Regions from separate parts of the Paenibacillus sp. KS-LC4 genome, predicted to be linked through region 2. Evidence: riboswitches for the same ligand, from Rfam matches in the RefSeq annotation. Region 2 holds a riboswitch; each other region holds the start of a gene.
The links. A riboswitch is a leader RNA that binds a small molecule or an ion and turns the genes downstream of it on or off. The one in region 2 is predicted to bind cobalamin.

Region 1: linked by a shared signal. The riboswitch ahead of V5J77_RS20655 (LysR family transcriptional regulator) and the one ahead of V5J77_RS18985 (energy-coupling factor ABC transporter permease) in region 2 are both predicted to bind cobalamin.
Region 3: linked by a shared signal. The riboswitch ahead of V5J77_RS08185 (ABC transporter substrate-binding protein) and the one ahead of V5J77_RS18985 (energy-coupling factor ABC transporter permease) in region 2 are both predicted to bind cobalamin.

The regions. Positions count from the first base shown of each region.
Region 1 is NZ_CP145905.1:4,875,611-4,879,824, forward strand. It holds gene metE (5-methyltetrahydropteroyltriglutamate--homocysteine S-methyltransferase) at 1-867, shown strand, start outside; gene V5J77_RS20655 (LysR family transcriptional regulator) at 885-1,826, opposite strand; cobalamin riboswitch at 1,993-2,199, opposite strand; gene V5J77_RS20660 (metallophosphoesterase) at 2,401-3,102, opposite strand; gene V5J77_RS20665 (RNA methyltransferase) at 3,456-4,214, opposite strand, start outside.
Region 2 is NZ_CP145905.1:4,500,726-4,504,939, forward strand. It holds gene cbiQ (cobalt ECF transporter T component CbiQ) at 1-662, opposite strand, end outside; gene V5J77_RS18980 (energy-coupling factor ABC transporter substrate-binding protein) at 659-943, opposite strand; gene V5J77_RS18985 (energy-coupling factor ABC transporter permease) at 943-1,716, opposite strand; cobalamin riboswitch at 1,984-2,188, opposite strand; gene V5J77_RS18990 (DUF445 domain-containing protein) at 2,277-3,512, opposite strand; gene V5J77_RS18995 (TrkH family potassium uptake protein) at 3,999-4,214, shown strand, end outside.
Region 3 is NZ_CP145905.1:1,899,657-1,903,870, reverse strand. It holds gene nikB (nickel ABC transporter permease) at 1-31, opposite strand, end outside; gene V5J77_RS08185 (ABC transporter substrate-binding protein) at 51-1,625, opposite strand; cobalamin riboswitch at 1,912-2,190, opposite strand; gene V5J77_RS08180 (hypothetical protein) at 2,460-3,491, shown strand; gene V5J77_RS08175 (LysM peptidoglycan-binding domain-containing protein) at 3,832-4,214, opposite strand, start outside.

The DNA.
Region 1 (4,214 bases), 370 kb from region 2:
ATCGCGCAGCAGGAGGAAATCGGAATTGACGTCATCGTTCATGGTGAATACGAGCGCAACGACATGGTCGAATACTTTGGTGAATGCTTGGATGGCTTTATTTTCACTGAGAACGCTTGGGTGCAGTCTTACGGCACACGCTGCGTAAAACCACCGATCGTATGGGGCGATATTAGCCGCAGCAAGCCGATTACTGTAGAATATTCGGCATTCGCTAAGAGTCTTACCAACAAACCGGTTAAAGGCATGCTGACGGGCCCGGTAACGATTCTGAACTGGTCGTTCCCACGCGAAGATATTAGCCTGAAGGAAAGTGCGCAACAGATCGGTCTTGCCATTCGTGACGAAGTACTCGATCTCGAGGCTAACGGCATTGAGATTATCCAGATCGACGAGGCTGCATTAAGAGAGAAGCTTCCGCTCCGTCATTCCGACTGGCAGAGCGAGTACTTGAGCTGGGCGATTCCTGCCTTCAGACTTGTGCATAGCGGCGTCAAAGCAGAAACGCAAATTCATACTCATATGTGCTACAGCCAGTTCAACGATATCATTCGTGATATTGATGCGATGGACGCAGATGTCATTACGTTCGAAGCGTCGCGCTCAGACTTAGCCATCATCGACGCAATCAATGAGTGCGGCTTCCGTACAGAAGTCGGTCCAGGCGTATACGACATCCATTCACCTCGGATTCCAAGCGTCGAGGAGCTTAAACAAGGACTCGACCGCATGCTAGGCAAGATAGAGGTGTCCAAGCTATGGGTTAATCCCGACTGCGGACTTAAAACTCGCGGTGTCACTGAAACGTGGGCCAGCTTGAAAAACCTTGTCCAAGCAACTAAAGAAGTAAGAGCAACCTTATCATAACGTACAAGAGGATGGGCTCAAGCGAGCTCATCCTCTTGGTTTATGATCGGATATCCAAAGTCTGTAATGACCGTTTTAAGCTTCCGAACATAGGCGGCGGCCAATTGGCTCAAGCTCGCCTTCTGATTCACGATATAACCTACCTGTATGCTCTCATCCGTACGAAGTCTTACGGATTTGATTAGCTCCCCGTTAAGATCCTTATTGAGTACGCCCGAGCTTATGGTATACCCATTAAGTCCGATGAGCAGGTTGAATAGCGTCGCGCGGTCACTGACCAATATTTTTTTCTTGTACGTTCGTGTGCTAAGTATTTCCTCTGCGAAGTAAAAGGAATTATATTCGCCTTGCTCAAAGGCCAAGCACGGGTACTCGTCCAAATCCTCGATGTCCAGCAGCTCCTTTGAGGCAAGGGGATGCTCTTGACTGATGAATACATGCGCTTCCGCTTGGAACAATGGTTGGAAGCGCAGCTCGTTGTCCTTTAAAATTTTCTGTATCACCTTTCGGTTGAATTCACTCATATAGATGATTCCGAGCTCACTTTTCATATTCCGTACGTCTTCGATAATCTCGTGGGTGCGTGTTTCGCGCAGCGTGCACTCGTACTCGTCCACGTTAAGCTCCTTCAGCAGCCCGACGAAAGCCTGTACAGAGAAGGCGTAATGCTGAGTTGAGATGGAGAACAGCTTCTTTGAAGGCTTGCGATTCATGTAACGCTGCTCAAGAAGCTCGGCTTGCTCTACGACTTGCCTAGCGTAGGATAAAAACTCCGCTCCGTCGCTTGAAAGCACAATTCCCTTGGACGATCGAAGGAAAATCTCAATTCCAGCTTCCATCTCGATTTCTTTCACCGCGTTGGACAAGCTCGGCTGCGAAATAAACAGCCTTTTTGCCGCTTCGCTTATGGAGCCGCTTCTAACGATGGTCAAAATATATTTTAATTGCTGCAAGGTCATTGAATTTCCCCTCCACATCAGAATTATGGACCGTCACACTCGTTTAAAGCAATGGTCCAATTCGCAACAATAAAAGGCATCCTCCCGTTGAAAATACATAGGGAAAGACGCCTTCATAAATGGTGCATGATGGTTCATCTAACACCTCCCTATCTCCCGTAGGTACAGCAGTGTTGTCAGAACAGGCAGGTCTCCTGGCTCCGGAATCATCACTCGGCAGCAGCCTTCCCGATCCATGTCGATCAGTGGCTGGTTAAGCTGCCTGCTCCTCCGTAACAGTGGCGGGACCGCGTCGGTATTGCACCGAACTTCCCTTTTAAGTCAGAACGACAAGCACGCTCGCCGATCAGACACCTGTTCTCACTTATGTAATTTATACAGCAATGTCATTTATACAGCATTATTGATGATTACATTTTAATCGACAATGAATAGCAATACAAGAACAGGGCTGCTATGGGTTGTAACTCACATGGGTCAAAAATTATTGTTTATGTAAAACGCCTGTAAAGGGGTATAGTCATATTGTACGATGCTAAACCCCATTAGAGACAAAATAATACAATTCTCTGTATTAATAATAAAGTATCTTTCGTTTTTCTATCTTCTTCTGTGTTTGTTTATAGACGAAGTAAACCATCTCCGATAGATTTATAAGTCCTAATCCCCGTTCTTCCTCTACATAGTAGGTGTTTGATCCCATATCGCAGTTCATTCTTACACCGTCAAAATAAATTCTTTCGACAGGAGTATGACCATGGATAATAGGTTTTCCGACGGTAGAAGTTAAAAGCGATTCTTTTGGAAGCGAGTAGAACTCACCTTCGGACATCCAAAGTATGTCCCGACTCTGAGCGTCCAGCGGCTCATGCGGGTTCAAGCCAGCATGCGTATAAACAAACTCATCATCCTCAAAGTACATAGGTAATGAGGTTGCCCAGTAGATGTGGGCTTGTCGCTGCTCTTCGTTGGGAAATGTCTTTTTGAAGTCCGCAACCGCATCATGCCCCCCGTGACTGAGCCATAATCTGTTCCCTCGCTGAAAATACCAGCCCATCATCTCCTCGTGATTGCCAATGACGGCTTGAACGTTGTTCGAATACTGTTCACAAAGCAACTTGATTAACTTCATCACTTTGCCGCTATCCTTGCCGCGACTAATCATGTCGCCGCCAACTACGAGCTGATCCTTTTCAAAATCTACCTCTGCATGCTCTATCAACATCTTGAACCCTCGATAGTCGCCATGTATGTCAGTAATAAAAAACTTCCTCATTTAAGCCCTCCAGTGTTTTTGTCAGCAAAATTTCCCACAAAGCTTTCAACAACAACACCGTTTATTAATTACGCAACAATGTGTTAGGAATTTTGAAAGTATCATTTAATGATAATCTTTTTTTGGTCTAATTTAGAATAACAACATTTCAGCGGCTATTAATCGCCGCCTCTTTTTTTTATTAGAGAGACTTCCATCCAAGTTTCATATGAATCACAGAACATGCTTTATAGCATGAGAAAAAGACTGGAGGGGTTGGTCGTGAAAAGCAGCAACCAGCTTCCAGCCTTTGGTGCTTTGGAGACAGTTAATTTTAGTTAGGGACGATTATTTGGGTGTTGGACAGGAATTTTTTATTTGTTAAAACGCCGCTGCCGCATCGCCTCATGCAGCAGCACGGTCGCCGCCATCGCCACATTCAGCGATTCCGCCCGACCCTGCATCGGAATAATAACCGTCTCATTGGCTGCTTCAAGCGAGCTTGCCGACAGCCCTTCCGACTCATTGCCGAGCAGGAGCCAGGTCGGAGCTGTCCAATCATACGAGTAGCAAGTATGTGTAGCGTTGAGGCTTGTTCCGACCAACGCAAAACCCTGATCCTGCGCCGCAGGCAGCAGCTCCGTCAAGTCCGCCTCGATAATCGGCAAATGGAACAACGAGCCCATCGTGGAGCGCACCGTCTTCGGATTGTACAGATCAGCACAGCCTCTGCCCAGCACAACGCCATTCGCGCCGACCGCATCCGCGCTGCGGATAATCGTCCCGACATTGCCTGGGTCCCTTACGCCATCGAGTACAATGACAAGTCCACCTGCTGAAAATAATGCATCGTCCGCCGTTTCCAGTTTGCGCACGACAGCAAAAACCGGCGGCGGCGTATCCGTCCCCGAGCATTTGGCCATTACGGGACGCGTCGCCTGAATCCATTCGACATCAGCGCTCGCCTCCGCATTACCCGCGACAGCATTGGCCGCATATCTGCTTCCACGGCCAGTCTGCTCCGCAAGCTCGCGCAGCTCCTCCGGCAATCCGCGCTCCGCATCATATAAAACCGCTTCAACTTCCACTACTGCTGCGAAAGCTTCCTTCACCAAATGAACGCCTTCAATAAT
Region 2 (4,214 bases):
TTATAGCGATGCATCGTCTTGACGAACAGCCTCACGGCAATAGCTGCCGTACCTTGCAGCTTGCCCTTGAAGCTGTTTTGGCCGCCGCGCGCGCGCTGTGCGATCAGCATAGCGCCCGCCGTATCCAGCAGCAGAAAGATGAAGCGATACATAATGATCATGAGCTCCAGTACAATTTGCGGCATTTTCAACCGCTTCAGCACCTGCAGCAGCTCGGGAAACGGGGTCGTCAGGGTGATGAAAAACAGGCAAGCCAAGCAAGCAAGAATACGCGTGAAAATATGTCCGGCCATCCCTAAGGATGCCTCCGGCACATACAGACTGATCGGCTCCCATGAAGCGAGCACCCAGCCTGTATTCTCAGCTGCCAGCCCTCCTGCTGCGCTGCCGCTGTTACCGCTGCTAGTGAATTCAATAAGCAGCGCTGGTAAGCTGAGAACGAACAGCAGGCAAGAGGAGAAAAGCATCACCATATAAAGCTTGGCGGGCACCCTTGCATAGCCAACCGTCCACAGCATAAGCCATCCAAAAATAGCCAGCTGCACGATCGGATGAGCAAGATAGGCAAGCAGCAGCAGCAGGGCTGCAAGTCCGCATTTCCAAAAGGCGGATAAATCCCGCAGCCGATTGGAATAAGAAATCGTATCCAGCCATTTCATCATTGCTGCTTTGTTTTCTCCGACTTCCCTTTAAATAGGCCAATCACATAGCCGATAATGCCAGCGCCTATCGCAGCTTGCAGCGCGAACAGCATGCTTTCTGTTTCTCCCGGCACCTCTGTCAGCGGAGACGCCCATGGCTCATAATGGGGCGCAATCGTCTGGATCATTTCCTCCGCTGCCCCATCCGCGCCGCCGAACTCGGCATTAATGAAGATTAATGGCGCAACGGCAAGTAAAATAACAATGGCTAAAATCCAAATATTTTTGGCACTGCGGCTCATTATACGCGTTCCCCTTTCATTCTCCGCTTCAAAATAGACAGCTCGTCCGTATTAAAAGATTGCAGCCAGTTCCAAATCAATACCGTCAGCAAGCCTTCACTAACAGCAAGTGGAATTTGGGTAATCGCAAAAATACCGCCAAATTTCATAAAGGACGCGATAATGCCGCCTTCGACAGCCGGAAAAGCAACTGCGAGCTGAATGGAAGTGACGATATAAGTTGCCAGATCGGCAACAGCAGCCGCCGAGAAAATCGCCAGGCCTTGCTTGCTGCCTGAGCGCATCAGCAGCCGATAGATCGCATAGCCCGCAGCAGGACCTGCAACCGCCATTGAAAAAGCATTCGCCCCAAGCGTCGTCAACCCCCCATGCGCCAGCAGCACCGCTTGAAACAGCAATACCATTGAACCCAATACGCTCATGGGCAGCGGCCCGAACATGACTGTTCCAAGCCCCGTTCCCGTCGGATGCGAGCTGCTTCCTGTAACGGAAGGAATTTTCAGCGCGGACAGCACGAAGGTAAAGGCAGCTGCCAAGCCCAGCATCAGCTTAAGCTCTGGCGCTTCCTTGGTAATCTTCCGAATAGCACGTACACCTAAGATGAAAAAAGGTATAAAGGCTACCCACCAAAAAATCGCCCAGCCTACAGGCAAAAATCCTTCCATAATGTGCATCGCATAAGTAGCTTGCGGCTCATTCACCAATAAAAAAAGCGTGAAGCCGATAATCAGCAAAGCGGTGCTTGCTGCCGTCTTTCTTTTTAACTTGACCATTTGTTTCATTACCCTCCCCATTGTTCTGTAAAGCTTGCAAGGTGAAACGGCCGAATGCCATCCTCTGGCGATCCGGAGCGGTTCAGACCGAGAAATATAGAGTAAGGATGGAAACCTCCTATCCGTTCTCTATATATTGAATAATAAAAAAGACCGCCTCCCCTTCGCCGGGAAAACGGTCATGTGTACGCAGAAATAGACGGTTGCGCCAGCAAACAGACTGGTAGCAATCGCTTTCGTTCGTACACCTATCCTTTCCGCGAAGGCACTGTGGTGCTGGAACGAGGTAGGTCTCCTGGCTAGCAGATCATCATTTTCCTTCGTCTTCCCCGGCTGCCCTTAAGCATGGCCAAGTGACTCCTGCTGGTGAAGGAAAACTCCCTGATTACAGTGGCGGGACCGCTCGGGATTTGCACCCGATTCCCTGTTACCCTTTGACGTGCGCAAAGGCACCTCGTTCCATGTCAATCCTCTTTATCATTCATTGGTCATTTTGTAGTTTGATCTTATCACAAAAGATTCAGGCTGTCCCCTATAAATGTAAATGGCCGAAATTGCTATTAGAAAAAGGACAAAATGACGCCTACGACAAAGCCGCATAATGCGCCGTTGACGCGAATCCACTGCAAATCGTTGCCGACCTTTTCCTCCAGCATCGAGACGAGCGCCTTGTCATCCATCCGTTCGAGATTATCCCGAACAAGCGCACCGATGCGGTAATGATTATTCTCAATAAGTCGCACGAGATAGCCGCGAATGCCGTTTTCCCAATTGGCTAGCATCTCTTGTTTGCCGTTCAAATAATCCGTTGCAAAACGGTATCCCTGTACGATTGCGCGCCCACCGCTGCGATGCTGCTCCTCCAGCTTATCCAGCACAAGCTGCCGCAGCTCCTCCAGACGCAGATGGATGAAGCGTTCCGTTTCTACGCTGTCCGCACCCTGTTCAATTAGCTGCTTCAGCTTGAGCATGAGCTCTTCGTTATCGGCAAGCTTCTCCGCCTGGGCTCTTACCTCAAGCAGCAGCTTCTGCCGATGCGGGCTCCCAGGATAAGAAAGCTCCTGCATCGTAGAGAGCAGCATGTTCTGAATCAAGCCGCCGAGCTTTTCCTCGTTCATAAAGCCGACGAAGGCTTGCAGCGCAAACCCCATGAAGCCGCCGACCTTAAGCTCCTCCAGCTTCTTAAAAGCGAGCTTGCCGAGCATTTCCTCGGTTTCACGCTTGCGAATCCAGTGGCCTACATGCTCAAGGCCATAATCCAGCGCCCGTTCATCCCAGCGCTCATGGACGAAACGATCCGCCAGCTTGCGTACGATTGGCGTAAAATCCTGCTTTTTCACATAATCCGCCAAAAAGCTATGCAGCACGCTGCTAATACGCTCCAAAGGCAATCGCTCAACAGCCGACTGGGCAAAATCGACAGCCGCCATTCTGAACCTGCGCTTGCCAATCAGCTTGGTCGCTGCCGATGCCGCACCAGCGAACAGCTTAAAGCCCGACAGCTTGCGGGTAATGCTGTCTTTATTCAGCAGTTCATTTTCCATCGCGCTAATGAGCGAGTTAACGATTTTCGCCCGGTTTTTGAGCAGCAAGGACGTATGCGGAATAGGAATGCCCATCGGATGGCGGAACAGCGCGGTCACAGCAAACCAGTCGGCGATCCCGCCAACCAGACCTGCTTCGAAGCCGCTTTCCAGCAAATGCGTCCAGGCGTTGTCTGGCAGCCACCATCTCGTCGTAATAAAGCCTGCCCCCATAACGGCAAGCGAAATGCCTGCTATATATCTTGATTTCATTATTGTCCTCCCTAATCGCGGCGCCCCAGCGCCTCCTGTTGCATATTGGCCTATTATACCAGATAATGAGGTGGCAAGCGCAAACGGCTGTGCCTGCCCTCGGCAGCACAAGCTCGTTTCGCGTAGAAATATAAGTATTAAATAAGAATAAAACTTATTAGTCTTATATTTCAAGCGCAAACGGCGTTGTCGGTTAATGACAACAACAGCTCGTTTCGCGTAGAAATATAAGCATTAATAAGAATAAAACTTATTAGTCTTATATTTCAAGCGCAAACGGCGTTGTCGGTTAATGACAACAACAGCTCGTTTCGCGTAGAAATATAAGCATTATAATAATAACAATACTTATGCATCCTTATATTTCAAGCGCAAACGGCTGTGCCTGCCCTCGGCAGCACAAGCTCGTTTTTCAACTACACCATTGTTTCGTTACCTATAAAGGGGATTAACTGTGTGCTCAGACTACGAACTATTTTTCTAAAAATGACTCCGCCGCAAATTCTTACGCTCGGCTTTCTCGCGATTATTGCGGTTGGTACTCTATTGCTTTCCCTGCCTTATGCCTCGGCAAACCATCACGCAACGCCGCTCATTGACGCATTGTTCACAGCCACCTCCGCTGTTTGCGTAACGGGGCTTGTCGTCGTCGATACCGGCATCCACTATTCGACCTTTGGCGAGCTCGTTATTCTCGTACTT
Region 3 (4,214 bases), 2.6 Mb from region 2:
GCATGGCGCGTTCGAGCCAAAAACGAAGCATACTCAGGTACACCCTTTACTTAGGTGATATCAACATCGGCTGTCACATAATAATATTCGATCGGATGCGGAATAAAGCCCTTTACCCCTTTTTTCACGCCAAATACATTGTCAGGGTGTACGATAAACGACTGCGGCAAATCCTCATTAATAATGCCCTGAGCTTCTATCGCGAGCGCATTGCGTGCAGCTGTATCTGATGATTCGTTCAGCTTGTTAATAACCGTTTCAAGCGGTTTCGATACATAGTGGCTTATATTCGATTCGCTGGCTGATTGATAGAAAATGTTCAAGAAATATTGCGGATCGCCCGTATGTGCCGTCAGCATGCTGTACATAGCAAGATCCCAATCGGACTTCGCAAGCTCAGCATCAATATTTTCAACCTTGCGAATTTTCACGGTAATGCCTTCATTAAGCAGTTGATTCTGAATAATCTCTGCCATAACGGACAGCTCAGGGCGGTGCGGGAACGTAAGGAGCGTCGCCTCGAATGGCTTGCCTTCCTTCTCCCACATGCCAGCAGCATTTTTCTGCCAGCCGTCAGCGCTCAGCAATTGCTCTGTCGTTCCCCCTGCTGCTTGCTCCGCTACTTTGCCAAATGGCAAAATTTCCGGGAACGGACTTTTCGCTTTCGTGCCGTAGCCGCGCATAACCGATTCAATAATGGCCTCGCGTGGAATGGCTTGGTCTACAACCTCACGGTTTGCCTTTTCTTTAAACAAAGCGGAATTCATATTAAATAATACCATATGTGTACGAACCGATGGCGCAGACAGCACCTCCAGCTTGCTGTCCTTCTCTACCAGCTCAATGCTGTCAATCGGAATGTCCGTAGCGACCTCTACTTCTCCAGCTTGCAGCGCCATCAGTCGGGTATTGCCATCGGTCACAAACTTCATTGTCACTTCCTTAAGCTTCGCCGCTTGTCCCCAATAACCATCATAACGCTCAACAACAAGCGATACGTCCTTCGTAAACTGCTTGATTTTGAAGGCTCCCGTCATGGCCGGGTAGCTGCCTGCTTTCTTCATGCTGTCCACATCAAGAATAATCGTGCTTGGATCAGCCAAGCTGGAAATGATAGCTGAGTTCGGCTGTGTTGTTATTATTTTCAGCTCATCCGGTGCAACGACTTCAATATCCTTCACCAGCAATAAATCCTTCGCCAAATGGCTATTTTGAGTGGAACGAAGCAGGGAAGCCTTCACGCTTTCTGCATCCATCTTTTTGCCGTCATGAAACGTTACATTGCGCTCCAGCTTGAGTGTCCACGTGTTGGCATCCTCCTGCTTCCACTCCTTCGCAAGCCAAGCAACCGGCTGCAGCTGCTCATTCAATTTAATAAGCGTTTCCCCTGCGCCAGAGCGCATGACGTCCCAGCTGTCATCGCCATGCGGATCAACGCCTGCTGGGTTCCATGTGTACGCTATTGTCAGAGTTTTGCTATCATTTTCCGTTGGTAGTGCCGTAGCATTTGCGGCAGAAGTGTTGCTCTCCCCGGCAGCATTCGTGCTGCATCCTGCAAGCACCAGCATCAAGCAAGTAATCATCATTCCAAGTGACAAGCGAAATGGCTTCTTCGTGTTATTCATTTTTCTTTTGTCTCCCCTTTAAGTAAGCGTAATCGGCCGAAAGCCGTCCTGTAGCGGCAAAGCTAACGTTCACGTAGAAATATAGAGAAAGGATAGAAGAATCATATCCTTTCCTAAAATATTCCAAAAAAAAGCATTCCCGACCCTTAAGAAAGCAGTCAGAAATGCTTTTTATGATAAATAACTAAGCCTTATTTGCGTCTGCTCGCCTTGGAGCAGCAAATAATCGTTAGACATTTTGCAATAAATGGGCATAACCAACCACCTCCCTAAGCACCGTAGGTCAAACAGTGATGTTAAAACAGGCAGGTCTCCTGACTTGGGGCCTCCCTCTCTTCCCTTCCCAGCTAAGGTGAGCATCTGCGATTCATCCTGCGACGAAAAGGAGCTTTTCAGCCAGTGGTTCATTTGTGAGGGGAGCGCAGCTTAATGAGTTGATGAGTTGATGAGCTGCTGCCCTATACAGTGGCGGGTCCGTGTCGGCCTTTAACCGAACTTCCCTTTTAAGCGAACGAAGGCGTAAATGTCCTTGCCGTCGTACCGCACCTATTTTCATTCAATTATGAAGTTTTGCAGGCGAATCAGCCTGTCTTATCCGTAATCCACTATTTATCTTAGGCAGGAAGCGCTGATCTGTCAACATATTGATTTACATAAGCTTTGTCCACCATCATGTATACGCCCCAGCGCCTTAAACCAGCAAAAAAATATGCTCAATATATTACTTTCATATCTTTTCCAGTAATGATATATTGAAAACACTTCACACATGATGAGCTTATTTATTAAGTCAGTTCAATAGATACTCAATCAAATAGAAAAGGAATGATCACATTGCCGGTGAAAATCCTTCCAGTCGAAGTAAAGCAAATTATTGATTCCTATTGGTTTTACAGTGATTTTTATTCGATTATATCTCGCGTAGATTCAAAAAAAATGTGGTTTATAAATAATTATATTAATTTATTCGACATTCCCGATCCAAACCAATTATACACCTTTTTTTATAATGGTTATTATAGAGATAAAATGGTTGAATTTTATGACTGCCCTTTTATTGAATTTCAGCGGTTAGCGATAGACAGGACAAGCTCGACTATTTTGAATAATGACCTGTTTGATTTTATTAAAGCATCCATTGACGGCGGCTACTATGTGATCGTTATGATCGAACGTTTTTATATAAAAGAATATGAATTTTCTTTGAAATCCCCGCATGAAGTCATGATAAATGGGTATGATGATGTCAATAAAAAGCTGTATTTCTGCGACAATAATGCCAACGGCAAATATTCAACGAATATCACCTGTGATTACGAGGCTTTTAGCAGAGCGTTTCATTTATTGGAAATTGAAGCCCATGATTTTAAACAGCATCTTTATTTATTGAAGCCTCTCGAAAATAACAACTATACCTTTTCTCTAAAATACGTGAAAAATACGATGAAAGCCTATCTCTTATCCAGGGCGCATACGGATGAATATTACAACGAAGCTTTAGGCACACCTGGGCTGACCTTCGGCATTAATGTATACGACAAAGCCTCCGATTATTTGAAATATTTGGCTCAAGAGGAGGTTGTATTTGATATTCGATCGTTTCACCTGCTTTATGACCACAAGAAATGTATGACTATGCGATTAGACTACATGATTAATAACAAGCATTTGCTTGATGATAATCAAATTTTGAACAGATGGAGAAAGCTGGAAGCGGATGTGCTTGCTGTAAGAAATTCCATTTTAAAATATTGGCTTACTCGAAGCCCGGAGGCTTTGTACAAGCAAGTGGAGCAATTGCAAAAATTAAAGGAGACGGAAATGGTTTTACTGCGGGAGGTTGTAGAACAGTTGGAGGAGCGTTAATAGAAGCCATACCGTTTATGGTGACTGCATGGCTTCTATTATTCATTGCAACCATGCTAACCTCCAAGTCTATGAAGCTTCTGTCAGTTGTTCAAATAGAATGCCGCCATTTGCTTGGTTCGAGCTTTCTAATGACTTGATTATAGCATCTGCTTCATGAACATGATTATATATAGCAGAATTAATAACAGTATTAAATAAATAAATGAATTAAATAAATGAAACAAATAAATGAAACAAGCTGTCTTCGGCTCGTTACCGAAGACAGCTTGTTGGATAGTGGTCTTATTATTTGTCTGCCGTTAAAAGCTTTAACAAGGAAACTCACTCGCTACGTTTTTTAACGGCTAATCCAAGGGCTGCTGTTTTGCTTGCTCGTTCTCGAGCGAGGAGCTACGGTGCGAATAACCGCTTTTTTATTGGATTTGCGCTGCGTATTGTTTTTGCCGTTTTTCACATTGATTGTCGTTACCTCTTTTACTTCCTCAGCTTCTTCGCGCTTATCCTTGCAGCCGCAATTGCATGGCTTTTGTGTCTCAACTCCAGCGGTTTGCATAGGATAATATCCATACGGCGGGAACGCTGAAACAGGGTAGCCATTGCAGTTATTGCCAATTGGCGATACAGCTCCGCCATAGCCGTAGCCCTGCGTTTCTGTCGGCGACACCATTCCTCCGTAGCCTTGCGTGCTTGCTGGCGATACGGCTCCGCTATAACCGTAGC